Linked DNA regions of Halalkalicoccus sp. CG83. Each later gene encodes a partner of the first gene's protein in a complex. Links are inferred from orthologs where the notes say so. Each region holds a gene or a part of one and is shown in the gene's direction. Other genes may lie near its edges. The genes, in order: V0Z78_RS04575 and V0Z78_RS14535.

Region 1 (15,285 bases):
GACCTCGGGGCTGGCGACCGTTCAGACCCGAATGGACGAGGTTGGGGGCGCTCCGATACCCTACGTCGAGTGTTCGACCGACCAACCCGCGCTGGCGATCCTCTGTTCGCAGAAGGCGGGTTGGGAGCTCTCCGTCGAGGACTTCGAGGGGCTCGGCAGCGGACCCGCCCGCGCGCTGGTCGCCGAGGAGGAGGAGTTCGCCCGCGTCGGCTACGAGGACGTCTTCGAGTTCGCCGTGCTCTCGATCGAGAGCGAGGACCTCCCCACCGAAGCGGCCGCCGAACGGGTCGCCGACCTCGCGGGCGTCGATCCCGCCTCGGTGTTTCTGCCCGCGTTCTCGACGGCCAGCCTCTCGGGCAGCGTTACGATGGCCGCCCGCGCCGCCGAACTCGCGGTCTTCCGGCTTTCCGAGCTGGGTTACGACCCGCTCGACATCGTCAGTACGAGCGCGAGCGCCCCGCTCGCGCCCGTCGCCGACGACGAGAAGACGGCGATCGGCCGGACCAACGACGCGCTGGCCTACGGCGGACGGGCCCACGTCGTCGTCCGCGAGGAGTTCGAGCGCTTCGACGAGGTCGTCTCGACCGCCAGCGACGAGTACGGCACGCCGTTCGAGGAGATCTTCGCCGACGCCGACTGGGAGCTCTACGACGTCCCCGAGTCCGTCTTCGCGCCCGCACAGGTGACCATCGACGTGCTCGGCGGGGGGACCCACCACTACGGGCAGACGAACGAGAAGCTTCTGACGGCGAGCTTCGGACTATGAGGATCAAGCCGGTGCCCGCTCCGCCGGACGGGGTGGACCGGCTCCTCGAGATCCGTGACGGGCTTCCCCTCGTCCCCGAACCCGAGGAGAGCTGCTGTGAGCGGCTGGTTCATCGCGCCTGCGTGGTCAACGCGGAGACCGCCCGTGACTGGCTGAGCTTCCTCAGAGGATTGGGTCTCGCCGCTGAGGGCGACGCAGGCTACCATCGGACGCGCGACGACCCGAACGGGCTCGGAGAGGCGTTGCTCGAAGGGGTCTACGGCGCCCGGGAGGTCCGGACGATCCTCGACGATGCGGGAGAGCCGCTCGCGGTCGACGAGGTGTTCGAGCGCTTCGAGGCGGTCCCGCGCTGGGAGCGCCACCGCAATCCCGACTGGGAGGCGATCTGGCGCGAACGGGTCGAACGGCTTCTCGGCTGGCTCGCGCTGTTCGGACTCGCGGACCGGCGCGATGGGACGTACGCCCTCGAGGAGTGACGTGTGCGTGAACGAGTACCGAGCCGGACCGAAGCCGACGGAATCGAACGGTCCCGAACCGGCCTCCGTCACGGTCCGAGCGTCGGTGGGCTACCCCATCTCGGCGGGGTTCATCATCCCCTCCTTCACGCCGCGTTCGATGAGGAGGACGTTGACCGGATAGGCGGCGAGCAGCCCCATCGAGAGCGAGAAGACAAGCGCAGACCAGAAGAGGACGTCCCCCATCGTCGCCTCTCCGGCCAGCCAGAGGTCGGTCGAGATCGCGACGATCTCCATGACCGCGATGCTGGCCGTCTCCGAGTAGAACGCGTCGATCGTCGCCTCCCGAAACGGACGCCCTCCTGCATGAGCGGTCCGATCGTCATCGCGTAGCCGAAGACGTAGGCGAGCGTGAACGTGATGAGTGCGGCATAGAGGTTTCCCAGCGCGAGTAATCCTACGGCGATAACGACGCCGGAGATCTCGCCGGCCCCACATCCGGAGTAGCAGTGACTGACCGACCGGAACCCACGCCGCCAGAGCGAATCGTGAGCGATCTGGGCGCGTCCCGAATACCAGTAGCCCGCGAGCCCGATCGGCCCCGAGTAGAGGACGGTGAACCCCCAGACGTACTTCATCAGGCTTCCGAGTGCCTGGTTGTTCCTTCGGAGGTCCCGGACGAGGGCGCCGAGTGAGACGAGAACGAGGACGATCCACCCCCCGAGGAGGACCGGGTTCGTCAGAACGCGCTGTAACGCGGCTTGAACGCTCATGGATCCTGGTACGGGTCGCCCGTTTACCTCGTTTGGGGCTTTGACTTCCGGGATCAGAGCCGTCGGGATCGAACGTTCACCGGTTATCACCGCGGTCGAACGTCGTCATCCGAAGTCGTTCCCATGCGTGGCTTCGAAGATCGAACGTCGGGAGCTCCTACCGGCTTCGAACCCGAATTCGAATCACGGACGGCCCGTCACGTCTCGGGGACCGGGTTCACGTCGGTGACGGTGCCGACGCCCTTGCTCTGGCCCTCCCTGAAGACGAAGCGCTGGCCCTCCTCGACGAGGTAGGGCCGGAACTTGAAGCGTACGCGGGTTCGACCGGTGTCGCCCGGCAGCAGTCGTCCGCCCTCGGGGGTGAAGACGGCCGCCTCGCTCACGGTCTCGAGGTGGACGACGGGCTCGTAGCCCGCGGAGATCCGGGTGGGGTGGTTGAGTACCATCACCTCGGCCTCGAACTCCCTGACGGGTTCGGGTGCGGAATCGCGGGGCAACAGCGCCATCCCCCGCTCGATGTCGGCCTCGCGTACCCCTTTCAGCGCGATGCCGACGATCCGGCCCGAACTCGCCCGGTCGACCCGGTGGTAGTGCATCTCGATCGAGCGGACCTCGACCTCGGCGAAGCTGCCGTCCGTGAGCGGGCCCAACAGCAGTTCGTCGCCCGTCTCGACGCTGCCCGACTTCACGGTACCCGACGCGACCGCTCCGACCCCGGTGACGGAGTAGGTCCGGTCGATGTACATCCGGAAATCGCCCTCGTCGGGCGCCTGCTTCGGCAGCCTCTCGAACAGCGAGTCGAGCACCTCGAGTCCCTCGCCGGTGACCGCGCTGGTCCCGACGATCGGAACGACCGTCTCGTCGATCTCCTCGATCGCCGTCCGGACGCCGTGGCGCGCGACCGGGAGCGGCGTCCGACCCACCTCCCGGAGCAGGCGTTCGACCTCTCGAGAGACCTCCGCCGCGCGCTCCTCGTCGACGAGGTCGACCTTCGTGATCGCGACGACGGTGGGGAGGTCGGTTGCGAGCAGCACCCCGAGGTGTTCGCGGGTCGTCCGCGTGGGACCGTCGTCGGCCGCCACCGTCAGCAGCCCGTAGTCCAGCTTCTGGCCGACCAGTCCTCGAATGGTGGTCCGCAGCCACGGCTCGTGGCCGACGGTGTCGACGAACGACACCAGCCGGTCGGCCTCACGGACGACGCCGGCGCGGTCGTCCTTCCGGTGGGGGTTGTCCATTCTCACCGGCTCGCCCTCCCTGAAGCCGTAGACGCCGTAGGAGAGGTCCGCCGACAGCCCGCGTTCGACCTCGTGGGGCTGGACGTCGAGATAACCGCGTGTCCCCCCGTCGCCGTCGTCGGCCCGGCCGGTGACGAGGCTGCCGATCAGCGTGCTCTTGCCGTGGTCGACGTGGCCCGCCGTCCCGACGACGATGTGGTCGTCGTCCGTCTCGAGCATCGCGCCAGTTCTGAGGGTGGCGACGCCGACCAGGCCCTTCGCGGAGCCCTCCTCCCCGTGATCGTCGACCGCACGGTTGCCGTGGCCGTCGCCCTCGCCGTCGACCCCCCAGGTCTGGACGTCGTGGATGTGGGCGTCGGCCTCCTCGGCCAGGATCGAGAGGACGTCCATCGACTCCGAGAAGGCGTCGGGGCTGATGCCCGCGATGCCGCCGCCGTCGGTGACGCCAACGACGTAGGTCGCCTCGCCGTCGCCCGAGAGCACGCGGTGGCGGAGCTGTGCCGCGAGGCTCTCGAATCGCCCGCCCTCCAGGTGCTGGGTCCGGGTGAGCCGCTCCTTGAACTCGACGCTGCCGCCCTCCCTCTCGCCGTGATCGATCGCTTCCTGCAACACGGCCCGGTCGGGGCTCATGGACGGGGGTTGGGGAACGAGTAGCAAAAACGTTCTCGTAGCGTGATAACACTACACACGGAGCCGCTCGCGGTCGTTCGCGTTACTCGGTCAGCCGGTCGTAGGCGCTCTTGACCCGTCTGAACTCCGTCTCGTCGCCGCCGCGGTCGGGGTGGACGGTCTTGACTCGCTCGCGATAGGCCCGCTTCACCCGTCCCTCGTCGGCGCCGGGGTCGAGCCCGAGGATCCGGTAGGCCTCTCGACGGCTCGGTCCCGATCGCTCCGGCGGCCGGCGCGGGTCGGTGCGGGTACGCCGGCGGGCCCCGCCGAGGCGACCGCCGCCCGCCCGCGTCCCGTGCGCTCCGACCGTGTCTCCCCGTCCCCTCCGTACGCGTTCGCGCATCCGTCGTTCGAGGCGGCCGGTCCCCTGATACCACATCAGGTAGCCGGTCAGGGCGAACGGCGCCGCGATCGCGAGCGGTACCGGGGTCCGATAGACCGACGCGACGATCAGCATGAGGACGGCGCTCCCCGCGAACACCGACGCGAGCCCCACGAGCAGCCGCGATCCTGTCACGTGCGGGCTACGGAGCCGACCACCGTAAACGTCCCGCCGATCCGGCCGTCGGAGTCAAGCGGCTCGAACCGGTATCGGAAGTATGAGCGTCACCGGACTCTGTCAGCACTGCGAGAGCGCGCGGGCGAGCCACCGATGTGAGGGCTGTGGCGCGCTCGTCTGCGACGCCCACTACGACCGTCAGAAGGGAAGCTGCGTGCGGTGTAGCGGCGTCGGCCTCCGCTAGGCCGCCCCCCTCGATTCGACAGTCGCGACCGCGAGGGTCAGCGGCGAACGGCGCGGATCGCTTCGAGCACCGCTTCGTGGACGGTTCCGTTCGAGACGACCAGCCCCTCGCTGTCGTGGCGCCAGCGCTCGCCCTCGAGATCGGTGGCCCGTCCGCCCGCCTTGCGAACGAGGTGGATCCCGGCGACGGTGTCCCAGGGGTTGGGCCGGACGTCGCTCATCGCCCCGTCGAGGCCGCCGTCGGCGATCATGTTCAGCGTCCCCTGTGCACAGCCGAACCGACGCATGTCGCCGAAGCGCTCGATGATCGCCCGCACCGCGGCGGCGAACTCCCCGCGCTGCTCGAAGTCCCACCAGAGCGTCGGCGAGACCATACAGGTCTTGGGGTCCCCGCGCTCGCTCACCGAGATCGCCTCGCCGTTCAGCCGCGTCTCCTCGCCGTCGGCGACGTAGCAGTCCTCGAGCGCCGGCATCGCGTTGGTCGCCGCGACCGGCTCGCCGTCGATCACGGCCGCGACGCTGGTCGCCCAGATCGGGATCCCGCGGACGTAGTTCGCGGTGCCGTCGATCGGATCGATCACCCAGGCGGGGCCCTCCTCGGGGACCTCCTTCAGCGCCTCCTCTGCTCGCGGGCTCTGCCCGCTCGCATGGTCCGTGGAGCTCGGCTCCACGCCGTCTTCCTCGCCAACGATCGTGTCGTCGGGAAACTCCTCGCGGATCACCTCGATCACGTGGCTCTGTGCGTCCCGATCCGCCTGGGTGACGACGTCGGTCTTCCCGTCCTTGGTCTCGACGGGGATGTCGGTGCGGAACCGATCGAGCGCGAGGTCGCCCCCGGCGCGGGCGGCACGTTCGGCCACCTCGCTACGGTGCGTGAGGTCGTCCATGTCCATACCCGTTCGGGGAGCTACATAAATCGGTCCGGCGTCCGGGTGCGGCGGCGCTTCCGTCGGACTACCGATGCTCGTTCAGCCGCCGTTTCAGCCGTTTCGCGGCCTCGCCGGCGGCCTTGTCGAACGCCTCGTGGTCCTCGCCCGCGTTCCCGGACGGCGTCCGGGAGCTCGGCGAGCCGTACTCGCCGGCGAAGATGATCCCCCGCGTGGAGTTGACGAGACCGACCCCGTCCGCGAGCCCGAACTCGACGGCGGCCTCGGCGTCCCCGCCCTGGGCGCCCACCCCCGGAACGAGGAATGGCAGGTCGGGCACGCTCTCTCGAAGGGATTCGAGCTCCTGGGGCGCGGTCGCGCCGACGACGAGCCCGACGTTGTCGTTCGCGTTCCACAGGTCCGCGAGGGCGGCCACCCGCTCGTAGACGCGCTCGCCCGAGGCGAGTTCGAGATCCTGGAGGTCCGCACCGCCCGGGTTCGAGGTGCGACAGAGCACGAACACGCCGGCCCCCTCACGCTGGAGGAACGGCTCGAGGGAGTCTCGGCCCATGTAGGGGTTGACCGTAATGGCGTCCGCCTGATCGAGCAGCCGTGCGTACTGGCGGGTCGTGTTGCCGATGTCGGCGCGCTTGGCGTCGAGGATGACGGGGACGTCCTTGCCCCTGGCATAGGCGATCGTCTCGACCAGCGAACGCCAACCATCGGGGTCCTCGTAGAACGCCGCGTTGGGCTTGTAAGCCGCGGCGTGCTCGTGGGTCGCGTCGATGATGCGACGGTTGAACGCCCATCGCGGGAGGTCGTGGTCGTGCATGCGTTCGGGGAGGCGATCGAGGTCGGGATCGAGCCCGACGGAGACGATGCTCCCCGTCGTCTCGATCCGGTCGCGCAGCCGCTCGAAGAACTGCATGTTCGAACCTGGCTGGGTCACTACTACAAGCTTCGGATCCGCATGTGGACACGCTCAAATCCGAGGAGATCGTACGGAGGGTATGGCACTCAGTGCGGTCGTGTTCGACCTCGACTACACCCTCGCGGTGGTCCGACGCGACCGAGCCACCCTGCTCGCCGAGGCCGCCGCGACGGCCGACGTCCCCGTCGACTTCTCGCGCGAGGAGTACGGCGCGGCTCACCAGCGAGCCCACGCCCACGAGACCCGCGCGCCCATCTTCGCGGACCTGCTCGGCGGGAACGACGACGGGGAGGCCCTCGCGGAGGCCTACCGAACGGCGATCGCCGACGACCTCGAACCGATCGACGACGCCGAGACGCTGATCGCCGACCTGCGCGAGCGCTACAAGGTCGGCCTCCTCACCAACGGTCCGGTGCTCGCCCAGCGCGATAAGCTCGCGACGCTCGGCTGGGAGGGGCTGTTCGACGCCGCGGTGATCACCGGTGAACTCGAGGCCGGAAAGCCCGATCGCGGTGCGTTCGAGGCGATACTCGACGCGCTCGACGTCGCTCCGGAGCGGGCGGTCTACGTCGGCGACAGCATCGAGGCCGACGTCGTCGGCGCGTCGGAGGCGGGGCTGTTCGTGGTTCAGGTCTGCTATCCGGGCGGGCCCGACCCCGACCCCCGGGCCGACGTCCACGTTGATCGCGCCGCCCTCACGGAACGGCTTCCCGCCATCGTCCGCGAGCTCGATTAGCCGGCGAGCGCCGCCTCGATCGTCGCGAGCGCGCGTTTCACCTGTGCGCCGTCCTCGAGGAACACGAGCGTCCTCGGCGGGACGACCGCCTTGGGCCGCACCCGCAGCCCCTCGCGGTCGGCGGCGTCGACGACCGCCGCCTGGGTGCTCTCGAGTTCGAACTCGAGATGTGCGCGCTCGGGGTGGACGTGGACGTCGGCGAGGCGCTCGCCGTCGGCCTCGATCCCGTAGGCGAACGCGCCGTCGACGGTCGGCTCGACCTCGCGGTCGGCGTCGACCACCGAGAGACGGGCCAGCATGCCGTCGGTCCGGCCGTCGATCTCCGAGGCGAGCAGCTGTGCGATGCGCCGCCCGTCCTCGAGTCGCTCCTCGACCATATCGGCGAGTGGCACGGCGCGGGCTTACCTTCCACGGTCGCTCGTCAGCGTCTCGCGAACGGCCGGGAGCTCCCGCTCGACGTCGACCCCCTCGCGCCGGGCGAGGACGACGGCCGCGACCTCGATCGTCACGCCGAGGCGACGCTGGAGCTCGTTGATCCGCGCGACCGCGACCCGTCTCTCGATCCCCTCGGCGACGATCGTGTCCAGCAGCCGCTCGAACGGCGAACGCTCCGCCAGCAGCTCCTCGTCCGGCGAGAACCCCTCGGGGATCTCGACGGACTCGACGGCGAAGGAGGCCTCGAGTCCCGCGTCGGTTCGCTCGAGCAACCCCTCTCCGACCGCGACGTTGATCAGGCGTTTGGCCTGATCCGGCGAGAACCAGTCCCGATCGAGCGAGAGGGCGACGACGAACGCGCTCTCCTCCATCCGATGCGTGCCCGTACCCTGGAACGGCGCGGCGACGGCGACCCGCAGACTCATTCGCCGATACTGGCGCGAGCACGCAGGTAAGCGGTTCGGATGCGATCCATTGAAGTAGCCACCGGCTCTCCGAACGGGCATGAAGGACCACGGCCGTTCGACCCGGAAGCGAACCGGCGGGCGACTGCGCCCGATGAAGAAGCGAAAGAAACACCAGATCGGTCGCCAGCCCACCGAGACCCAGGTCGGCGATCGGAAGTTCAAGACCGTCGACGCGCGGGGCAACACCCGAAAGGTCCGTGTGATCGCTACCGACGTCGCGAACGTCTCCGCCGACGGCGAGGTCGTCAGCAGCGAGATCCGCGACGTCGTCGAGAACGCCGCCAACCCCAACTACGTCCGACGAAACATCATCACGAAGGGCGCAGTCATCGAGACCGGCGAGGGCCGCGCGCGCGTCACCTCTCGTCCCGGCCAGGACGGGCAGGTCAACGCCGTTCTCCTCGACGAGTAACCTCCGACCGTTCTGCGGTACTCGATTCGATCCCTTCGAGCCTCGCTCCTGATTACGGTCTCGGTGCGGCCCGCTGGAGCGCGGTCTCGGCGATGTTGCCGCCGTAGTCCGCCGTCCGCGAGAGCGAGTCGACCACCAGTCCGAGGAACTGCGCCTGATGGGCGTCGTCGAGGGAGCGGATGCGCTCGTCGACGGTCCGGGTGTGCTCGTCGATCGCCTCGACCTCCTCGCGGGCCTGGTTCGCGAGCCGCGTCGCACGGTCCCCGTCGTCCTCGAGGAAGGCGTCCATCGCCCGCTCCACGATGGCGACCGCGTCCTCGTGGAGCGCCGAGAGCGCCTCCGTGACCTCCTCGGGCACCGTCCCGAGGTCGAGCGCGATCTGGGCGATCTTCGCCGAGTGGTCGGCGATGCGTTCGAGCTGGCGGGCGCTCGAGTGGTAGTCGAAACACGTCTCGCGGCCGAGACCGATCTCCGCCGCGGCGCCCGGGTTTCGCAGGGTCGAGCGGAACACCCGCGAGACCATGAACCAGAGCCGGTCGACGTCGTCGTCACGCTCGATCACGCCGGTCGCGAGGTCGTCGTCGTCGTCGATCAGCGCGGAGACGGCGTCGGCGAGCATCGTTGTCGCGATCAGGCGCATCCGGGTGACGGCGTTGTGCACCGAGAGCTGGCCGGAGTCGAGCAGGTCCTGGAGGACGATGCGGTCGCCGGTCTCCTCGACCACCTCCAGTCCCACGAGCCCCTGGGTGGCGTCACGGACGCTCCGGCGTTGCCCGGCGCTGACCCGGTCCGTCTCCAGGTGGATGACGTCGAACCCGCTCACGTACATCGTCACGACCGCACGGGTCAGATCCCGGCCGTCGAGGTCGGCGATGTCGAGCGTCCCCTCGACGGGCTCGTCGCCGCGGCGCGGCGTGAGCAACAACGACTCGCCCTCGGGGTGGAAGCTGACCTCGGTTCCGGCCTCGATCCCGTTCTCGAGCGCCCACTCCTTGGGGATCGAGACGGTGAACGTCGACCCGCCGGTGATCTGCACCTTTCGCGTGTCCATGACTCCCGATTTCCGTTCGGATGTAGTAAATCTGGCTATGACTATATAGTAAATGTATCGATCGGCAGTCGTCGCGGCTCGGAGCCGGGACCGGTCCGGCGGATCGAACGAGCTACCGGACGAGACGGCGGTTTGAACGGGGAGGGTCGATCTCTCCGCTCCGGCCCTCCGAACCGCGAACGTACATACTACTATATAGCAATCATAGTAGGATATTTATCGTCATGACGAGCACGTTCTGACGATGTGGTCAGACAGGTCGTGGTGGCCGACCGGTTCCGTCTCTAGACGCGACGTCCTGGCCGCGACCGGCACGGCGGGCGCCGTCGGTCTAACCGGCTGTACCCGGGCGCTCAGCAGCGAGGAACGTGAGGTGAACATCGCCGGAAGCAGCACCGTCTTCCCAATCGCGGAGGCGATCGCCTCCGATTTCGTCCAGCGGAACCCCGAAGTGAACGTCTCGGTCAGCCAGACCGGCAGCGGCGGGGGGTTCTCGAACTTCTTCTGCCCGGGGATGACCGACCTCAACAACGCCAGCCGCCCCATCGCGGACGAGGAACGCTCCCAGTGTGCGACCAACGGCGTCGAGCCGATCGAGTTCACCGTCGGCACCGACGCGTTGACCGTGGTCGTGAATCCCGAGGCCGACTGGGTCGACTGCGTGACCATCGACGAGCTCAGGGAGATCTGGCGGGTTGGCGGCGCCGAGCGCTGGAGCGACGTCCGCGAGGAGTGGCCCGACGAGGAGTTCGAACTCTACGGTGCCGACACGGTCAGCGGCACCTTCGACTACTTCCGCGAGACCGTCATCGGCGAGGAGGAGAACCACCGCAACGACTACTCGGCGACCGAGAAGGACCGGACGATCGTTCGGGGCGTTCAGGGATCGCCGTACTCGATGGGCTACTTCGGCTTCTCGTACTACAGCGAGAACCCCGACTCGATCAAGGCGCTCGCCATCGACGACGGCGAGGGCTGTATCGAACCCACGCTCGAGACCGCGAAGAGCGGCGAGTATCGCCCCCTCTCGCGGCCGCTGTTCACCTACGCCGCGAAGGCCGAGCTCGCGGACTCCGCCGTTCGGGAGTTCCTTCGCTTCTTCATCGAACAGGCCGCGACCGACCTCGTCTCGGACGTCGGGTACGTCCCGATCACCGAGGAGGAGCGCGACGAGAACCTCGCCCGTCTCGACGAGGCCATCGAGGACGTGACATGACCAGACAGAGCCTCCGTTCGATCCCCACGGGGTTCGACGGACCGAAACCGAGGTGTATCGACCGACGATGAGCGACGCCACGACGCCCGATCTGACCCGCAAGGGGGGACAGAACACGCGGGAACTCGCCTATCGGATCGGCTTTTTCACCTGTGCGTTGCTGTCCGTACTCACCACGCTCGCCATCGTCCTCACGCTACTGGGCGACGCAGCGACCTTCTTCTCGGAGGTGTCGCCGGTCGAGTTCCTCACCGGAACGACCTGGAGTCCCGCTAACGATCCCGTCAACTTCGGCGTGCTCCCGCTGATCACCGGAACGCTCGTCATCACGTTCGGCGCCGCCGTGATCGCGCTGCCGGTCGGGCTCCTGACGGCCATCTACCTCAGCGAGTACGCCAGCGATCGCGCCCGGTCGGCGTTGAAGCCGGCGATCGAGGTGCTCGCCGGCGTGCCGACGGTCGTCTACGGCTACTTCGCGCTGGTGTACATCACGCCGGCGTTGAGCGTCGTCTTCCCGACGATCAGCACGTTCAACGCGCTCTCGGCCTCCATCATCGTCGGCATCATGATCATCCCGATGGTCTCCTCGATCAGCGAGGACGCCATGAGCGCGGTTCCCGACTCGCTTCGGGAGGCGAGCTACGGCCTGGGCGCGACGCGCTTTACCGTCTCGACGAGCGTCGTCGTCCCCGCGTCGGTCTCGGGCATCGCCTCCTCGTACATCCTCGCGCTCAGCCGGGCAATCGGCGAGACGATGGCCGTCACCATCGCGGCGGGGAACACACCCCGACTGGTCGACCTCACCGACCCCGCGGGGATCTTCCTCAACTCGATCCAGACGATGACCGCAGCGATGGTCCAGCTCGGCGCGAGCGACGTGACCGGCCAGTCGATCGCCTACCGGAGCCTCTTCGCGGTCGGGCTCGCGCTGTTCGTCATCACGTTCGCCATGAACCTGATAAGCGAGTGGGTCGCCTCACGCTACCGGGAGGTGTATCGCTGATGGCGGTCGAAACCGAATCCGAGGGGACGGCGTTCGGCGAGGTCAGCCGATGGAAGGACGTCGTCTTCGAGTACGTCACGCTCGCGGCGACGCTGTTGGGCATCGTCACGCTCGGGGTGTTGCTCGCCTACGTCACCGTCGACGCCGTCGGCTGGCTCGACCTCCAGTTCCTCACGAGCCCGCCTCACCCGCTTCCCGAGGAGGCAGGACTCTTCCCGGCGCTCGTCGGCTCGATCCTCCTGATGGTGCTCATCGCGCTCATCACGTTTCCGCTCGGGGTCGGTGCGGCGATCTATCTCGAGGAGTACGCCTCGGACAACGCTCTGACGCGGTTCATCCAGCTCAACATCGCGAACCTCGCGGGCGTTCCCTCCGTGGTCTACGGGCTGTTGGGCCTCGGGCTGTTCGTCCAGCTCGTCAACTTCGGCTACGGGACGCTGTTGGTCGCCGGCTTCACCGTCTCGCTGCTGATCCTGCCGATCGTCATCATCTCCGCACAGGAAGCGATCCGGTCGGTGCCCGACTCCCTTCGACAGGCCTCCTACGGGATGGGCGCGACCAAACGACAGACGATCCGGAACGTCGTTCTGCCGCGATCGTTGCCCGGCATCATGACCGGGACGATCCTCGCGCTCGGGCGAGCGATCGGCGAGACAGCACCGCTGATCATGATCGGCGTGCCGACGACCGTCTTCGGCGTGCCGACCGGGCTGTTCGCGAAGTTCAGCGCGATGCCGATGCAGATCTACACCTGGTCGAGCTATCCCGATACGGCCTTCCAGTACGGCGTCGTCTCGGCGGGCGTCGTGACGCTGCTGGTGGTGCTGCTCTCGGTGAACTCGATCGCGATACTCATCCGCAACAAGTATCAGACGGAGAACTCAACATGACACAGGAGAACATGACGACGCCAGAACCGGACGAGGGCTACGAATCGATCGCGTCGACGAATCCGGGCACTGGCGGCATCTCGGAGGAACGAACGCGACCGACCGACGATTCCGGCTCGTCGGCCGCACGAACCGTCATCGAGAGCCGTGACCTCGACGTCTACTACGGCTCCGACCAGGCGCTCGACTCGATCGACATCGAGATCCCCGGACGGGAGGTGACGGCGATCATCGGCCCGTCGGGCTGTGGGAAGTCCACGTTCCTCCGATGTATCAACCGCATGAACGACCTCGTCGAGAGCGCCCGCGTCGAGGGCGAACTGCTGTTCGAGGGCAAGAACGTCTACGACGAGGACGTCGACCCGGTCGCGCTCCGGCGCAAGATCGGGATGGTGTTCCAGAAGCCCAACCCGTTCCCGAAGTCGATCCGCGAGAACGTCACGTACGGGCTGAAGGTCCAGGGCAAGGAGGCCACCGACGAGAACGTCGAGCAGGCGCTCAAACGTGCGGCGCTGTGGGACGAGGTGAAGGACAAGCTCGACTCCTCGGGACTGGACCTCTCGGGCGGCCAGCAACAACGCCTCTGTATCGCGCGGGCCATCGCGCCCGATCCCGAAGTCCTGCTGATGGACGAGCCCGCCAGCGCGCTCGACCCCGTCGCCACCTCCCAGATCGAGGACCTGATCGAGGAGCTCGCCGAAGACTACACCGTGGTGATCGTCACCCACAACATGCAGCAGGCCGCTCGAATCTCGCATAAGACTGCCGTGTTCCTCACCGGCGGCGAGCTCGTGGAGTTCGGCGAGACCAACAGGATCTTCGAGAACCCCGACCACCAGCGGGTCGAAGACTACATCACCGGTAAGTTCGGCTAATGGCACGCAAAAGCTACCAGCAGAAGCTCGACGAGCTGCGCCAGGACGTCCTCTACATGGGCGAGGTCGTCCAGGAGCGCCTGCGGATGGGGCTGGCGGCGCTCGAATCCAAGGACGAGGTGCTCGCGGAGGAGGTGATCACCCGCGACGCCGAAGTGAACGAGATGTACCTCGAACTCGAGCGCAACTGTACCGACCTGATCGCGCTCCAGCAGCCCGTCGCGGGCGACCTGCGCTTCATCGCCGCGTCGTTCAAGATCATCACCGACCTCGAGCGGATCGCCGACCTCGCGACCAACCTCGGGAAGTACAGCAAGCAGGCCACCCGCGACCTCTATCCCGACGTCGACGTCCAGGGGATCGGCGCGATCACCCTCGAGATGATCGAGGACGCGATGGCCGCCTACGCCGCGGAGGACGTCGAGTCCTGTTATGCGATCGCCGAACGCGACGACGACGTCGACGAGCGCTGCGAGCGTGCAAGCGAGGTCGTCGTCCGCGACCTGATCGAGACGGAGATCGGCGACGGCACCGACGAGAGCGAGATCGAGGCCATGCTCCAGGACGTCTCGAGGCTCCTGCTCACGGTTCGCGACCTCGAGCGCGTCGGCGACCACGCCGTCAACATCAGCGCGCGGACGCTCTACATGGTCGAGAACGACGACGAACTCCTTTTCTAGCGGACCTTTTTACGCCTCGGGTTCGCGCGAAGCGCGAACCACTCGGCGCAAAAATCTCCACCAAAAAGGCCGCGAGCGCTAAGCGCTCGCGGCCTTTATGTGGTCAACCCCGGAAGTCAGGCTACCTTCGATGGGATTGATTTTATTGCGACCATTGAATTAAGACGATCTAATTCAGAGGGTCTTCATGCAGAATGAATCAGTTTAGATTGAGAATTGCTGCACTTCTAACAGTTATCATAGCAATTATTATTTTGGCAGTTGCCACGTTCCAATGGGGAGCAAACGGTTTGCAGGCTTCTGCAACAGTAGTACTAGTTGCACTTACAGCGTGGTATGCGATCCAAACACGAAGAAGCTTGGAGGAAACGAAAAACGAGAGGAGGAGACCGTACATACTTTCTCTCGTTACTGAAGGAATAGATCCCGTCCTAAATCAGGTGAGGAACAATAATCAGCGAATAGATGAGAGAGACACCAGTAGATATTCCGACCGGTGTTTGTATCCAAACCTATCGCTTGGTGACGAGCTTACTGAAGAGATGATCGCGGATCTAAACAGAGACGGATTCACAGTCGCGAAAGACTACGAGATCTACCGTGATCTAATATCCACGTATGGATTTGCGTACACCGAACTACGTCTTGAGCTTCGCGACCATATTCAGAGAGAGTTCAGCGATTGGGTAGAAAACAAAGAAGAAGCACTCCCTGAGAATCCCCCGGTAACGGTTGGGGATTCTCAGGACGAGATCAATTGGGAGAATGTACCATACTTTTTTGGTGATGATTTCACAGAGTGGGTACTGCTCGGATTTGCACCAAGTGATAGAACTCACGAGATTTTTGAGCCGTTTGAGAGGAATCTGATGGCGTTACGTAATAATAGATTTGAGGAGGAATTTTCACATCTGGATGAAACAATAGATGATGTTGATGATTGGGGAAATCTTCTAAGCGAGGATTTGGAATCTGTTCGCTCCGCCTACATGGAGAGATATGACGTGACTGAAATGGAAGCGAAATCGAAGGTTGACTGAGCCGATTAGTCGTATTTGACCGATCATCCGAACCGAATCTGCT
Region 2 (15,507 bases), on another replicon or contig:
GGATACGCTCCGCGAGCAGGGGCTCGACGACGTGAACGTTCGGCACCTGATGCTGGTCGCTGACATCATGACCACCCGCGGGACGATCGAGTCGATCGGCCGCCACGGGATCGCGGGCAGCAAGGACAGCGTGCTCGCGCGCGCGTCCTACGAGGTGACGGTCAACCACCTGCTCGACGCGGCGATCCACGGCGAGATCGACGACCTCAACGGCGTCATCGAGAACGTGATCGTCGGGAAACCCGTCAAGCTCGGCACCGGCGACGTCGACCTGCGGATGGGCTCGCTGATGTCGGGCTCCGCCTCGGACTGACGACCGATGGGACGGACGCTCTCGGACGACGCGCTCCGCTACATCACCGTCTTCGAGGACGTCACCGGCGCGCCCGCGACCGACTGCGTGGTCGACGCGGAGGCCGACCGGCTGGTGTTCGTCGTCTCGACCGGCGAGATGGGCAAGGCGATCGGCCCGAACGGGCGGACGGTCCGGCGCCTCGAGGAGCGTCTCGGCAAGGACGTCGACCTCGTCGAGGACGCCGACACTCCCGAGGCGTTCGTCGCCAACGCGCTCTCGCCCGCGGCCGTCTACAACGTCACGATCAGCGAGAACGAGACGACCGTCGCCTACGCCGAGGTCGACCGGGAGGACACCGGCGTCGCGATCGGTTCGGGCGGTCGAAACATCGAGACGGCACGGCTGCTCGCCGAGCGCCACTTCGACATCGACGACGTCCAACTGACCTGATTCGCCGTCGCGTCCTCCTCTCGAACCCCGTTTCTCCCGGCGCTCGACTCCGATCCGAGTTCCTACCGCGTTCGAGCGGCGGGCACCTCGAACCGGGCGGTGTCGCCGCGACCGACGTACTCGACTCTGTCCTCGAGCCCCGCCTCGCGTACCGCCTGCTCGAACTCCTCGAGCGACGATTCGAACACGTCGTAGTCGTCGTAGTGGATCGGGATCGACGTCTCCGCGTCGAACAGTTCGACCGCCTCGACGCCCTGGTCCGCGTCCATCGTCAGCAGGAGGCCGAGCACCTTCGTCCCGCCGAGATGGAGGAGCGCGACGTCGATGCCGCCGTATCGCTCGGGAATCTCCTCTAGCGCGTCGTACATGACGGTGTCGCCAGTGACGTAGAGTCGGAGCGCCGTCCTCCCGGGGGTCCCGTTCGGTCGAAACTCCAGCATGCTTCCCATCACGGGCGGCAACGCCTTCGAGACCCCGGGCGGTCCGTGTCTGCCGGGCATCGAGGTGACGTCGAGCCGGACGTCCCCCTTGCGGACGCGAGCCGCCTCCCAGGTATCGAGCGGGTACGTCTCGCGAAACCCCTTCCCCGCGAGGTCGTCGGCCGCGTGCTGGGTGGTCACGATCGGGAGGTCCTTATCGAGTTTCTCCTCGGCGATCCGATCGAAGTGATCGCCGTGCATGTGCGAGAGGAGCACGAAGTCGATCGGCGGGAGCTCCTCGATGTCGATCGCCGGCTCCGTCTGCCGTTCGGCGCGGATCCCGTAGCCGAGGTGGACGTGATCACCGCTGTGGAGGAAGTTCGGATCGGTCAGGATCGTGAACCCCGCGTACCGGACGATCACCGTGGCCGTTCCGACGAAGAAGATCGAGCCGTTCTCGAGGTCAGCGTCGCCGGCGTCGTCGGGGATCTCGAACTCGTGTCTCGGTGTCACGGCGGACGATCGGTTCGCCGTCACTTACGTCTCGTCCCTTCCGGATCCGGACGTTGATGACGTTCCGACTCCGGCTCGCGCCGTCGACGGCGCGGAAAGGCGATCCTTAAGTGGCTTCACGGGATAGAGACCGGTACTATGGCGAACGGCAAGTACGCGGCGCGCAAGATCAAGCGCGACCGCCAACAGAGTCGGTGGTCCGACTCGGAGTACGCCCGCCGCGAGCGGGGCCTCCGGAAGAAGTCGGACCCCCTCGAGGGTGCTCCCCAGGGTCGGGGAATCGTCCTCGAGAAGGTCGGTATCGAGGCGAAACAGCCCAACTCCGCGATCCGAAAGTGCGTGCGGGTGCAGCTGATCAAGAACGGCAAGCAGGTCACCGCGTTCTGTCCCGGCGACGGCGCGATCAGCTTCATCGACGAGCACGACGAGGTCACCATCGCGGGGATCGGCGGCGCGAAGGGTCGCGCGATGGGCGACCTCTCGGGCGTGAACTACAAGGTCGAGAAGGTAAACGGCGTGAGCCTGATCGAACTCGTCCGCGGCAACGCGGAGAAACCGGTGCGCTAAGATGAGTGCAGAGGAAGAACAGCCGGAACCGGACCAGCCGGCCGGCGACGAGGACGTCGACACCGACGCGAAGCTGTTCGGCCGCTGGGAGGTCGACGGCATCGAGTACGCGGATCCGAGCACCAAGCGCTACATCACGATCACGCCCATCGCCCACACGATGGGCCGCCACGCCTCGAAGCAGTTCCAGAAGAGCGAGATCAGCATCGTCGAGCGGCTGATCAACCGCCTGATGCAGACCGAGGAGAACACGGGCAAGAAACAACAGGCGCTCGGGATCGTCCGCGACGCATTCGAGATCGTTCACGAGCGCACCGAGGAGAACCCGGTGCAGGTGCTCGTTCACGCCGTCGAGAACGCCGGCCCGCGCGAGGAGACGGTCCGGCTGAAGTACGGCGGGATCTCGGTTCCCAAGGCCGTCGACGTCGGCCCGCAGCGGCGCGTCGACCAGGCGCTGAAGTTCATCGCCGAGGGCGCCTACAGCGCCTCCTACAAGAGCTCGACCGACGCGAGTGAGGCGCTCGCACAGCAACTCATCGGCGCCGCCGACTACGACGTCCAGACCTCCGCGATCAACCAGAAGGAGGAGAAGGAACGCGTCGCCGCCGCCGCCCGGTAACGCCTCTCTCGTCTGCTCTCCTTCGTTTCTCTCAGCTCCCTGCCAGTCACCGGCGCGTCCTCCGATCGACGGACCGCCGAGCGACGAGTCTAATCGGCGGCTCGTTCCGCGGGGACGACGTACGAACGGGTCGTCTCGACGAGCGCCTTGCGGTACTCGCTCTCGTCGGGGTCGTCCGCGAGGCCCTTGAACCGGCGCCTAAACGCCTCGAACGCCACCTCGGGCGCGTCCTGAGCGGCGGCGCGTGCCAGGTCGTAGAGGCGGTGGTCCTCCGAGACGAGGTCGTGACGTTCGACCAGCGCGAGCGCGAACGCCGCGTTGACGGCGGCGATGTCGGGATCCGTCGCCGTCGAGAGCCGCTGGGAGCCGGGTCGCGGTGGGACGCCGGGCCGATCCGCCAGCGCTGACGCGAGGCTCGACTCGAGGAAGGAGACGAGCTTGTCGGCGGGCCCGAGCGTGAGCGTGATGTCGTCGGCGTAGATGTCCTTCATGTGGTTCGCGATCTGGTAGCAGTGCGCGAGCTTCCGGCGCTCGACCGTCCGCCCGGTGAGCGCGAGAAAGAGCGCCTCGTCGGTCGACTGGGTGTGCGATGGGTGGGCCTGCTCGTTTCTGTGCATGTGAGCGAACTCGTGGAGCGCGAGTTCGCGGGCCATCGCGCTGGTGGCGGCCTGTCGGGAGATGTTGAGAACGTGGTACTCGCCGGGATGCGAGGTCCAGGTGCGCTCGTCGGGGTCCTCCCGGATGCGGACCTGGACCGGGAGTGAGAGGTCGTACTCGGTCTCGAAGACGTCACGAGCGCTCAGAAACGGGGAGGGCGGGGCGGCACCGGTCACGTGCACGTCCATGGTTACCGGTAACACGGGGTCCGAGACGTATTACTATTGTGTTAGGAGACGGCGATAGGGTCACCCTGAGGCGTCGAAACGGCCGGTCGGGCAAGGGGGCTCGATTCCCGTCTCGACGGCGCGTGCGGTTCGGCGACACGTCGCCGTCGAGGTCGCACCGTCGATCGTTCCGGTCCGGGCTCGCGAAAAACACTACGCTTTTCACGCCTCTTCCGATAGGAGACGGTAATGGGTAGACGCAAGAAGATCGTTCAGGAGTGTGAACGGCTGATGGACAACCCGGAGCACATCCGGAACATCGCCATCGCCGCACACGTCGATCACGGCAAGACGACGCTGACGGACAACCTGCTCGCCGGCGCGGGCATGATCTCCGACGAGACCGCCGGCCAGCAGCTCGCGATGGACACCGAGGAGGACGAACAGGAACGGGGCATCACGATCGACGCCGCGAACGTCTCGATGACCCACGAGTACGAGGACACCAACCACCTCATCAACCTCATCGACACGCCGGGCCACGTCGACTTCGGGGGCGACGTCACCCGTGCGATGCGCGCGGTCGACGGCGCGCTCGTGGTCGTCGACGCCGTCGAGGGCGCGATGCCCCAGACCGAGACCGTCGTCCGGCAGGCGCTGCGCGAGGGCGTCAAGCCCACGCTGTTCATCAACAAGGTCGACCGGCTCATCAGCGAGCTCCAGGAGGGCCCCCAGGAGATGCAACAGCGCCTCGTGTCGGTCATCGATGACGTCAACGAGCTCATCCGCGGAATGACCGAGGACATGGACGACATCGACGACTGGACCGTCTCCGTCGAGGACGGGACGGTCGCGTTCGGCTCGGCGCTCTACAAGTGGGGCGTCTCGATGCCGTCGATGCAGCGAACCGGCATCGACTTCGGCGACATCATCGAGCTCGAGCGAAACGGGAACCGCCAGGAGCTCCACGAGCGCACGCCGCTCTCGAACGTCGTGCTCGACATGGTCTGTGAGCACTTCCCCAACCCCGTCGACGCCCAGCCTCGACGTATCCCGCGCATCTGGCGCGGCGACGACGAGTCGGACATCGCGGAGACGATGCGGCTGGTCGACGACGAGGGCGAGGTCGTCCTGATGGTCACCGACATCGGTATCGACCCTCACGCCGGCGAGATCGCCGCCGGTCGCGTGTTCTCCGGTACCATCGAGAAGGGCCAGGAGCTCTACGTCTCGGGCACCGCGGGGAAGAACCGCGTCCAGTCGGTCGGCATCTACATGGGCGGCGAGCGCGAGGAGGTCGAACACGTCCCCGCCGGCAACATCGCCGCGGTCACCGGGCTTCGGGACGCGATCGCAGGTTCGACCGTCTCCAGCGTCGAGATGACGCCGTTCGAGTCGATCGAGCACATCTCCGAGCCCGTCATCACGAAGAGCGTCGAGGCGAAGAGCATGGACGACCTGCCGAAGCTCATCGAGACGCTGCGCCAGGTCTCGAAGGAGGATCCCACGATCCAGATCACCATCAACGAGGACACCGGCGAGCACCTGATCTCGGGTCAGGGCGAGCTCCACCTCGAGGTCATCACCCAGCGCATCGAGCGCAACCAGGGCATCCCGGTCAACACCGGTGAGCCGATCGTCGTCTACCGCGAGGCGGTCCGCGGGGCGACCGAGACCGTCGAGGGGATCTCGCCGAACCGCCACAACCGGTTCTACCTCACCGTCGAGCCGCTCTCGGAGGAGATCGTCGACCAGATCAAGCTCGGCGACGTCTCGATGGACATGCCCGAACAGGAGCGCCGCGAGGCGCTCCAGGAGGCGGGCATGGACAAGGACACCTCCCAGAACGTCGAGCACATCTTCGGCACCAACGTCTTCATCGACGACACGAAGGGGATCCAGCACCTCAACGAGACGATGGAGCTCGTCATCGAGGGGCTCGAGGATGCCCTCGACGAGGGGCCGCTCGCGGCCGAGCCCGTCCAGGGGACGCTGATCCGGCTGAACGACGCGCGCCTGCACGAGGACACCATCCATCGTGGCCCCGCACAGGTCATCCCCGCAGTCCGTCGGGCGGTCCACCGCGCGCTGATCCACGCTCGCGTCTCGCTGATGGAGCCGATCCAGAACGTCCGCATCGACGTGCCCAGCGAGCACATGGGTGCTGCGAGCGGCGAGATCCAGGGTCGACGCGGCCGCGTCGACGACATGTACCAGGAGGGTGACCTCATGGTGATCGAGGGGATCGCCCCCGTCGGGGAGATGATCGGCTTCTCGAGCGACATCCGCTCGGCGACGGAGGGTCGTGCGTCCTGGAACACCGAGAACGCCGGCTTCCGCATCATGTCCGACAACCTCCAGCGCGAGAAGATCATGGAGATCCGCGAGCGAAAGGGGATGAAGCTCGAACTCCCTGAGGCCGTCGACTACTTCTAAACGGACCTTTTTACGCCTCGGGGTCGCGAAGCGACCCCCTCGCCACAAAAAGCTCCACCAAAAAAGGCCGAGAGCGCAACAGGCGCTCTCGGTCCGCCAGCGGTGGACCGCGAACGGTACGATCCGAACGATCGGATTGGGATGCAGAGATAATGCAGTCGGACGACCCTACACGCCGAGCCGCTTCGCGATCGCCTCCAGGGACTCGATGCCGTGGACCTCGCCGACCCGGTCGGGGAGCGTCCGAACGTCGAGGCCGGCGAAGCGCTCGTCGATCTCAGCGAGGCGCTGTTCGTGGAGGTCCTGGCGGGTACGACACCGCTCGCAGTCCTCGTCGATCTCCTCAAGCACCCGGTTGACGACGGCGGTTCGTACCGGCAGACCCGCCTCGTCCAGCCGTTCGACCAGTCGCTCGGACTCGCTGATCGCCATCGTCTCGGGAAGCAACACGACGCGGAACTCGGTCCGATCGGGGTCCTTCAGCAGGTCGCGGGCGCGCTCCATTCGCGCCTTCAGGTCGGCGAACCCGTCTCCCTCCTCGCTTCGCCGTCCGCCGCCGAAGTAGTAGGCCGGCCCCATCGTCATCCGCTTCGCGGAGTCCGCGAGCCGCTGGACCTGCCCTCGGACCGAGAGCGTCTTCTTGAGGGTGGCGCTCATCACGTCGGGCAGGTCGAGCAGTCGCAGGGTGTGGCCCGTCGGCGCGGTGTCGAGGACGACGTACTCCCAGCGCTCGGAGTCGGCGAACTCGACGAAGACGTCGAGCGCCGCCACCTCGTCGCCGCCCGCTGGCACTCCGGCGCCGAACACCTCCTCGACGTCCTCGTCGTCGAGCTGGAGGCCGGCCGACCGCAGGTCGGCTGCGAGTCCCGAGGCCAGTTCGCGGTACTGCTCGGCGCGCTCGTCGGGGTCGATCTCGGCCGCCCACAGCCGGGGGCGGACCTCCCGGGGCTCGCCGCCGAGGTCGGTCTCGAACGAGTCCGAGAGCGAGTGGGCCGGGTCCGTCGAGAGCACGAGCGTCTCGTGGCCCGATTCCGCGAGCGAGAGGCCCGTCGCGGCCGCACAGGTGGTCTTGCCGACGCCGCCCTTCCCGCCGTAGAGAACGAACTGGGTCACCTCGATCGATAGGGGGGCGGAACGTAAACCTCCCCGGCCGGCAGTCGTCGGTACGGTTCGCCACGTTCAAGCCCGCGCCGTTCGAGCGGGAGGGTATGACACGATCCGTCTGGCTCAAGGCCGACGACGCCGTCGGCGACTGGGAGGCGCGCAAACGCCGAATCACCGCCGGCCTCGAGGCGGGGGTGGACTGGGTGCTCGTCGACGAGGGCGACGTCCAACGGGTTCGGGAACTCGGCGCGGTGAACGTCGCTGCCTTCCGGTCGGGCGGCGACGTCCACGTGATGGACGTCGAGGAGGCCGAACCGCCCGAGGTGGAGGCGACCGTCGTCGGGAAGAAGGGCGAGGGCGACGGGACGGTCGATCTCCCCGAGGACTTCTCCGGCTCGGCGGACCTCTCGGAGCTTCGGCGCGAGAGCGACGTCCCGCAGGGGGCGTACGTCCGCATCCTCGACGAGTACTACGAGGCGTTCGCCGAGGAGGCGGCCCAGGAGGCCGAGTACACGTTCGTGATCGGCGAGGACTGGACGATCATCCCCCTCGAGAACCTCATCGCCCGCATCGGCGACGAGACGGAGCTGATCGCCGGCGTACAGACGCCCGAGGAGGCCCGCACCGCATTCGAGACCCTCGAACGGGGGGCCGACGCCGTCCTGCTCGACTCCGACGATCCCGACGTCATCCGCGAGACCGTCGCCGTGCGCGATCGCTCCCGGCGGGAGACGCTCGAGCTGGAGTGGGCCGAGATCACCGAGGTCGAGCAGACCGGCAGCGCCGACCGGGTCTGCGTCGACACCGGGAGTCTGATGGAACACGACGAGGGGATGCTCGTCGGCTCGATGAGTCGGGGGCTCTTCTTCGTCCACGCCGAGACCGCCGAGTCGCCGTACGTCGCCTCGCGACCGTTCCGAGTGAACGCCGGCGCCGTCCACGCCTACGTCCGCACGCCCGACGGCGGAACGCGGTACCTCTCTGAACTGGAGAGCGGCGACGAGGTCCAGATCGTCGACGCCGAGGGCAACACCCGCGAGGCGATCGTCGGCCGGGTGAAGATCGAACGCCGACCGATGTTCCGAATCGAGGCCGAGACCGATGGCGGCGACCGGGTGGCGACGCTGTTACAGAACGCGGAGACGATCAAGGTCCGGACCCGTGATGGTCGCAAGGCCGTCACCGACCTCGATGTCGGCGACGAGGTGCTGCTCTACCACGAGACGGTGGCGCGTCACTTCGGCGAGGCCGTCGAGGAGCGAATCATCGAGAAGTAGGAGCGGGCTCCTCGGCGTCGGCCGCGGCGCTCGGGAGCGGTTCGGTACACCAGTGACAGAAGTCGAGTTCGAGTTCCTCGTCCAGTTCGTGACCACAGTGAGGGCATCGCCGGCCCTCGACGCGCTGTTTCGTCCGGCTCGCCTGCCAGTAGGCGTCGCCCGCGCTGAACGCGATCACCGCGAACAGGGCGAGCTGGGCCTCGAACGGGAGCTCGGACGAGAGCGCGAACGCGCCGCTCACCGAACTGATCCCCTCGACCATCCCCTCCGGAACGAACAGCACCACCGACAGAACGACCATCCAGAACCAGAGCAACGCCCGGAACCACGACCGAAGATAGACGTGGCCGAGACCGGGCATGACGATGGCGAGGACTGCCGCCAGCCACGGCCGTTTATGCATATTTCCGGTCACTACAGCGGCGTGAGCACCCCGGCTACTTAACCGGTTCGGCCTCGGCTCAGATCCCCAGGAGCCGTAGAACGACGCCAACGAGGACGATGAGCAGGCCGAGACCGATCCCGATTCCCGGAATCGGCACCGGCAGGAGACCGATTCCGGCCACGATACCGAACAGGATGACCAGCGACGAGATTCTGACCATGGTCGAGGTTCTCGCGTCCGGCCCAAAGGGGTTGGGCCGGCGCTCGCCGTCCCCCGACCCGCGGCCGTCGACGTCAGTAGCCCAGCCAGCGGCCGACGACGCCGGCGATCACGATCAGCAGCGCGACCAGGAAGGCGACTCCCGGGATCGGGATCAGGCCGGCGATCCCCGCGACGATTCCGATCGCGATCGCGACCGTCGAGGCTCTGACCATGTCGTCGTTCGTCGCGAGCGACGGAAAGGGGTTGGGCCGTCGTTCGCCAGTCCATCACCATCGCTAAGTATCACAGGGTTGTTACCCCGGTATGAGCGATCTCGGCAAGGTGGATCGGGCGTTCTTCGACGAGTACATCTACCCGAACCTCGGCGCGGACCGCGACGACGTGAGCCTCGCACCGCAGCACGGCGTCGACTTCGGCGTGATCGAAACCGGAGGGAGGGCGATCGCGCTCGCGACCGACCCCGTGTTCGTCATGCCCTCGCTGGGGTTCGACCGGGCGGCGTGGTTCGCCTTCCACATCCTGATGAGCGACGTCGCGGTCTCGGGGATCCCGCCGACGCACCTCTCGGTCGACCTGAACCTCCCCGCGGAGATCACCGACGAGCAGTTCGCTACCGTCTGGGAGACGATGGACGAGGAGGCCCGCGAACTCGGCGTCTCGATCGTGACGGGCCACACCGGTCGGTACGCCGGCTGCAACTACCCGATGGTCGGCGGGGGCACCGCGCTCGCGGTGGGCGATCCCGGCGACCTCGTTCGGCCCGACGGCGCCCGCTCCGGCCAGAAGGTGCTGATCACGAAGGGGCCGGCGATCGAGGCGACCGGCCTGCTCTCGATCCAGTTCGAGGAGATCCTCGATCTCGAGGACGACGTGATGGCGGCGGCGAAGGACCGCTTCTACGACATGAGTCCCGTCAAGGACGCGCTGGTGGCCTCGGCTGCCGGGCCCGTCACCGCGATGCACGACGCCACCGAGGGAGGCATCTACGGCGGTCTCCACGAGATCGCCCGCGCCGGCGGCGTGCGCATCGACGTCGAGCGCGACGCGATCCCCGTCCTCGACGGCGTTCCGGAGACCTGCGCGGCGTTCGACATCGACCCGTGGATCTCGATCAGCGAGGGCACCCTGCTGTTGACCGTCGAGGAAGAGGGCGCCGCGGACGTCCTCGCCGCGCTCGAGAGCGAGGGGGTCCCCGCCGCGATCGTCGGCGAGACGAGCGAGGGCGAGGGCGTCCACTTCGACGGCGAGGCGGTCGAGCGTCCCGAGCGCGACCCCTTCTGGGCCGCCTTCGAGCAGGGGATGGCCGAACTAGAGGGCGAGCAGTGACCCGCGAACCGGCTCCCCAGGCGCCGCCGGTCGCGCTGACGATCGCGGGCAGCGACTCCGGCGGAGGGGCGGGGATCCAGGCCGACCTGAAGACGATGGAGGCCCACGGCGTCTTCGCGACGACTGCTCTGACCGCGATCACCGCCCAGAACACCCGCGGCGTCGAGCGTTCGCACGTCCTCCCGCTCGAGGAGATCGACGCCCAGTTCGACGCGGTCGTCTCCGATTTCGACGTCGGTGCGATCAAGACGGGGATGCTCGCGACGAGCGAGGTGGTCGACCTCGTCGCCGAGAAGCTCGCGAGCTACGACGCGCCTGCCGTGATCGACCCAGTGATGGTCGCCGCGACCGGGGATCGGCTGCTCGAACCCGAGGCCGAGCGCGCCTACGAGCGGCTGATCGCCGAGGCGACGCTCGTCACCCCGAACGCCGACGAGGCGGCCGTCCTGACGGGCGTCGAGCCCGAGGACGCCGAGGACGCCCGCGAGGCCGGCGAGGCGCTGGTGGAGACGGGCGCGGAGGCCGCGCTCGTGAAGGGCGGGCACCTGCCGACCGAGGAGGTGAAGGACGTGCTCGTCACCGCCGACGGCGCGCGAACGTTCGAACACGCCCGTATCGAGACCGAGGCGAACCACGGCTCGGGCTGTACGCTGGCCTCGGCGATCACCGCCCGACTCGCCGCCGGCGAGGACCTCTCCGAGGCCGTCGAGGGATCGTTGGCGTTCATGGAGCGCGCGGTGCGCTACTCGCTCGACGTGGGCGAGGGGCCGGGTGCGGTCCACCACCTCGCCGACCTACGAAACCGGGCCGAGCGCGAACCGACCGCCGAGGCCGTCCAGGGGATCGTCGACCGCTTCGGCGAGGAGAACGTGCGCGCGCTGGTGCCCGAGGTGGGGATGAACGTCGTCGGTGCAACCCCCTACGCCGAGGACGTCGGAGAGACCGCCGCGGTCGAGGGGCGGATCACCCGCACCATGAGGGGGATCAGTCCCAATGGAGGGGTGCGCTTCGGCGCGTCGAGCCACGTCGCGCGGTTCCTCCTCGCCGCCCGCGAGTTCGATCCCGCCCTCCGATTCGCCGTGAACTGCCGGTTCGACGAGGACGTGGAGCGGGCGCTCGGAGCGCTCGACGCGCCGAGCGCGGAGTTCGACCGTACCGGGAAGCCCGACGGCGTGAAACGCGAGGATGGGGGTGCGATGGAGTGGGGCGTCCGGCGGGCGTTCGGCGACGGGCACGAGGACGGGGAGACGCCCGCGGCCGTGATCGACCGCGGCGAGGTGGGCAAGGAGGCGATCGTGAAGCTCGTCGCCCCGGACGCGGAGATCCTGGTCGAGCGGACGCTCGCGGTTCACGACGCGCTCTGAAGCGGGGGTACGGCTCCTAGAGGACGGTCGTGGCGTTCGTTCTCGGGACGTCCTCGAGGGTCGCTCTCACTCCTCGATCTCGCCCTCCAGACGACGGAGGACGGGAATCTCGTCGAGTCGTTCCTCCGAGAGGAGCGACCAGTCGATCCCCGCGGGCTTCCCGCCGGCCTCGGTCCGAATCGTCCGCTCGGGTGTGACGATCAGGTCCATCGAGACGTCGTGAGGCTCGATATCGACGTCCTCGTCGACGACCTGCATCCCGTGGACGGTGGTCGCCGTCGGGGTGTCGTCGGTCACGAGGTCGAGCTCGCGAAGGACGGCGAACTCCAGATCGGAGTAGCCCTCGCCCTTGCCGATTCGCGCGCCGTCCTCGGTGACCGCTACGCTGCCGGAGACGATCAGATCGATCTCGGGCATCTCGTCGGGCCCGACCGGAACGCCGTGATCCGAGACGCCCGAGACGGTGGTCGCCTCGTCGATATCGCTGACCTCCGCGGGATCGAGTTCGAGAAACGGCTTCTCGTCGCGGAGACGTGGCTGGGCCATGTAGAGGGTCTTTCCCGCCCGGAGAGCCCGCCTTCGTACGGGAAGCTGTGGGGCGTCGGGGTTTGCCTTCACCGTCCGAGCGTCCGCCCACTCGGGCCGGTCGGCCAGCGGCCGGGCGGCCTCATCGGCCCCCGCGAAGTTAGGGATGCGCCCGTGGGGCGGGAACGGAAAGCGCGCTTCGCCGCTCTGCTCGAGAGCGTCCCAGATCCGCTCACGGATCGTCGGTTTGTCCATGCCGCCGCCTTCGCGAGCGGGAGCAAAAGGGTGGCGCGTCTCAGCCGCGACGCTCGGCTCGCTCGTCGAGGAAGCGCTCGGCGCGCCGAGCGCCGCGCTGCATCAGCCGTTCGATGAACTCCGGATCGCGATCCAGTTTCGAGGACGTCGACAGCTCGCCACCCATCTCGATGAACTCGACGTCGACCGGCTTGTACTCCCCCGAGAGCGTCCCCTCCTCGACCCACTCGTTCACCTGCTCGATGAAGTCGACCTCCTGGTAGAGCGAGAGGTTGCCCGCGAGTTCGTTGCGGCGGTCGGCGATCTCCTCGAGCGACTCGGGCACCTCGTCGCGGCGTCGAGGGTTGATCTGAATGATCCAGATCTCGTCGGGCTTGTCCTCGAGATCGCGGGGCTCGAGGAACTCCCGGATCGGCGGGTTCTGGCTGAACAGCCCGTCCCAGTACCAGTGGTCGTCGATCTCGACCGCCTCGAACAGGGTCGGGATCGCCGCCGAGGCGAGCACCGCCTTCGACGTGACCTCGCCGTTTCGGAAGGTGGCGAACTCGCCCTCGGTGACGTCGGCCGCCCCGACGATCAGGTCGAGGTCGGCGTCCGCAGCGAGGTCGGGCACCCGCTCGAAGTCGATGTGCGACTCGAGCGTGTCGAGAAAGCGCCGTCGTCCGACCGACGTGAAGGGCACGTCGTAGGGGCTTGCCTCGAGAACCGGCCAGCCCCGCTCGGCGATCTCCGCCGTTCGGACGGTCCACTCGTTGGCCATTCGATCGAACAGGGAGCGGGCTGCCATGTCCCGCCAGACCCCCTCGAGGGTCTCGATGGCCCGTTCGGCGTCGCCGTCGAGCAGCCCGTACCAGGCGGCGGCCGCACAGACGGCGCCCCCCGAGGTGCCGCTGAGCGCGACGGGCTCGAACGAGCGATCCTCGCGTTCGCGGAGGAGGCGCCCGAGCACGCCGGCGGTGAACGCCGTGTGGCTTCCCCCGCCCTGACAAGCGATCGCGACGCGATCCGGGTCCTCGGCGTCGGTATCGGTGCTCATGCGCGTTGATACGAGCGGCCTGGCTCTTAGTTCAGGGTGATGCCAGAGGAACCGAACGCCGACGACAGCGGTTAACCGATCGGGGCCGTATCGCCGAGCCATGACGAACGACTACGGCATGATCGACGTCACCGAAGCCGAGCGGACGCCCTCCGCCTCGTCGGGGACCGACCACGTCGACCTCGTCTCCGAACTGGGCTGTACGGAGATGCGCCCGAAGCTGTGGGAGCTCTCGCCGGGCGATACGATGAGCTACCACCGCCAGCGCGAACAGGAGGAGTTCTACTACGTGCTCGAGGGGCCCGCGCGGATCCGTATCGGCGACGAACGGATGGACGTCCCCGAAGGGACGGCGATCCGGATCCCGCCCGAGACCCCCAGACGGGTGTTCAACGACACCGACCACGAGCACCGCTGGTTGATCGTCGGCGCGCCCCCCGTGGAGAACGACGGCGAGGTGTTCGAGGAGTAACGCTCCGGACCCAACACGGTTTTAGCCCTCACGGTCGACCCTACGGGCATGACAACGGGCGGAATCGTCGGGGAGTTCCTCTCGCTGAAGGAGGGGACCGACGCCGACCTGCTGGCGATGCAGTGTGGTGACTTCTACGAGTTCTTCGCCGACGACGCCGAGACCGTGGCCGAGGAGCTCGATCTCCGGGTCTCACAGAAGTCCTCGCACGGTTCGTCGTACCCGATGGCCGGCGTCCCGCTCTCGGAGCTCACGCCGTATTTGAAGGCGCTCGTCGAGCGGGGCTATCGCGTCGCCGTGGCCGACCAGTACGAGACCGAGGACGGCCACGCCCGCGAGATCACCCGCGTAGCCACGCCGGGCACCTTGCTCGAGACGAGCGACGACGACGCCCGTTATCTCGCTGGGATCGTCCGCGTCTCCGAGGGGCTCTACGGGCTGGCGTTCGCCGAGGTGACGACCGGGCGATTCCTCGTCACCCGTATCGAGGGCGAGAACGCCGTCGAACGGGCGATCACGGAGTGTTACCGTTACGATCCCGTCGAGGTGCTTCCCGGCCCCGACCTGCGGGAGGACGAGGGGTTCCTCGAACGACTCGAAGAACGGGTCGACGCTTCGGTGGCGCTCCACGAGACGAACGCCTTCGCGCCCGGCGCGGCGACCCACCGCACCCGCGAGCAGTTCGGCCGCGAGACGCTCGCCGGCCTCGGACTCGAGACCGAGGGACCGGAGGTCCGGGCGGCGGGCGCGGTGCTCTCCTACGTCGAGGAGACCGGCCTCGGTGTTCTACCCTCGATGAGCCGGCTGCAGCCCTACCGGCCCGACGACTACGTCGCCTGCGACGTCACCACCCAGCGCAACCTCGAACTGGTCGAGACGATGACGGGCCACGGCGGCTCGCTGTTCGCGACGATCGATCACACCGCCACGGGGGCGGGCGGACGACTGCTGAAGGAGTGGCTCAAACGCCCCCGGCGGTCGCTCGGCGAGCTTCGGCGCCGCCAGGACGCGGTCGGCGCGCTCTGCGAGTCGGCGCTCGCCCGCGAGGACCTGTGCGGGACGCTCGGGGGCGCCTACGACCTCGAACGGCTGGCGAGTCGCGCGACCCACGGGAGCGCGGACGCCCGCGCCCTGCTTCGGGTTCGCGATAGCCTCGCACTCCTCCCCGCGATCGCCGAGCTGATCGAGGGTGACCGGCGCCTCTCGGAGTCGCCCCTCGTCGACGTGCTCGATCGGCCCGATCGGGAGGCGACCGCCGACCTGCGCGAGGAACTCGACGAGGCGCTCGCGGAGGAGCCCCCGAAGACCCTCCGCGAGGGCGGCCTTCTCACCCGGGGCTACGACGAGGAGCTCGACGCGCTCATCGAGGATCACGAGGCGGCCCTGGAGTGGATCGAGACGCTCGCCGGTCGCGAGAA

The links.
Region 2: V0Z78_RS04575 (region 1) and V0Z78_RS14535 share a complex: the UniProt entries of both Methanocaldococcus jannaschii proteins name them as parts of the 30S ribosomal subunit. The link is inferred for Halalkalicoccus sp. CG83 from one-to-one orthologs.

The regions. Positions count from the first base shown.
Region 1 is NZ_JAZDDH010000001.1:900,752-916,036, forward strand. What follows is about bases 7,103-9,799. They hold V0Z78_RS04575 (30S ribosomal protein S8e), read left to right. Parts: upstream 7,103-8,112; coding sequence 8,113-8,487; downstream 8,488-9,799. Other genes in these bases: V0Z78_RS04560 (HAD family hydrolase), read left to right, coding at 7,103-7,173; V0Z78_RS04565 (hypothetical protein), read right to left, coding at 7,170-7,550; V0Z78_RS04570 (DUF2240 family protein), read right to left, coding at 7,575-8,033; V0Z78_RS04580 (PhoU domain-containing protein), read right to left, coding at 8,540-9,538; V0Z78_RS04585 (PstS family phosphate ABC transporter substrate-binding protein), read left to right, coding at 9,783-9,799. In the rest of the region: mch (methenyltetrahydromethanopterin cyclohydrolase), read left to right, coding at 1-766; V0Z78_RS04520 (hypothetical protein), read left to right, coding at 763-1,242; V0Z78_RS04535 (GTPBP1 family GTP-binding protein), read right to left, coding at 2,192-3,859; V0Z78_RS04540 (J domain-containing protein), read right to left, coding at 3,942-4,415; V0Z78_RS04545 (hypothetical protein), read left to right, coding at 4,498-4,641; V0Z78_RS04550 (inositol monophosphatase family protein), read right to left, coding at 4,679-5,527; pyrF (orotidine-5'-phosphate decarboxylase), read right to left, coding at 5,595-6,434; more of V0Z78_RS04560, read left to right, coding at 6,517-7,102; more of V0Z78_RS04585, read left to right, coding at 9,800-10,754; phosphate ABC transporter permease subunit PstC, read left to right, coding at 10,822-11,757; phosphate ABC transporter permease PstA, read left to right, coding at 11,757-12,647; phosphate ABC transporter ATP-binding protein PstB, read left to right, coding at 12,644-13,522; phosphate signaling complex protein PhoU, read left to right, coding at 13,522-14,202; V0Z78_RS04610 (hypothetical protein), read left to right, coding at 14,397-15,242.
Region 2 is NZ_JAZDDH010000002.1:194,810-210,316, forward strand. Bases 611-3,529 are described here. They hold V0Z78_RS14535 (30S ribosomal protein S12), read left to right. Parts: upstream 611-1,815; coding sequence 1,816-2,244; downstream 2,245-3,529. Other genes in these bases: V0Z78_RS14525 (NusA-like transcription termination signal-binding factor), read left to right, coding at 611-745; V0Z78_RS14530 (MBL fold metallo-hydrolase), read right to left, coding at 808-1,677; V0Z78_RS14540 (30S ribosomal protein S7), read left to right, coding at 2,246-2,863; V0Z78_RS14545 (DUF5781 family protein), read right to left, coding at 2,953-3,529. Outside these bases: rpoA2 (DNA-directed RNA polymerase subunit A''), read left to right, coding at 1-313; more of V0Z78_RS14525, read left to right, coding at 320-610; more of V0Z78_RS14545, read right to left, coding at 3,530-3,708; V0Z78_RS14550 (elongation factor EF-2), read left to right, coding at 3,937-6,123; V0Z78_RS14555 (ArsA family ATPase), read right to left, coding at 6,292-7,236; V0Z78_RS14560 (3-dehydroquinate synthase II), read left to right, coding at 7,332-8,504; V0Z78_RS14565 (DUF7575 domain-containing protein), read right to left, coding at 8,491-8,907; V0Z78_RS14570 (hypothetical protein), read right to left, coding at 8,966-9,109; V0Z78_RS14575 (hypothetical protein), read right to left, coding at 9,183-9,323; V0Z78_RS14580 (AIR synthase family protein), read left to right, coding at 9,415-10,437; thiD (bifunctional hydroxymethylpyrimidine kinase/phosphomethylpyrimidine kinase), read left to right, coding at 10,434-11,801; V0Z78_RS14590 (5-formyltetrahydrofolate cyclo-ligase), read right to left, coding at 11,868-12,581; V0Z78_RS14595 (patatin-like phospholipase family protein), read right to left, coding at 12,622-13,617; V0Z78_RS14600 (cupin domain-containing protein), read left to right, coding at 13,718-14,089; DNA mismatch repair protein MutS, read left to right, coding at 14,138-15,507. UniProt on the Methanocaldococcus jannaschii protein: With S4 and S5 plays an important role in translational accuracy. Located at the interface of the 30S and 50S subunits.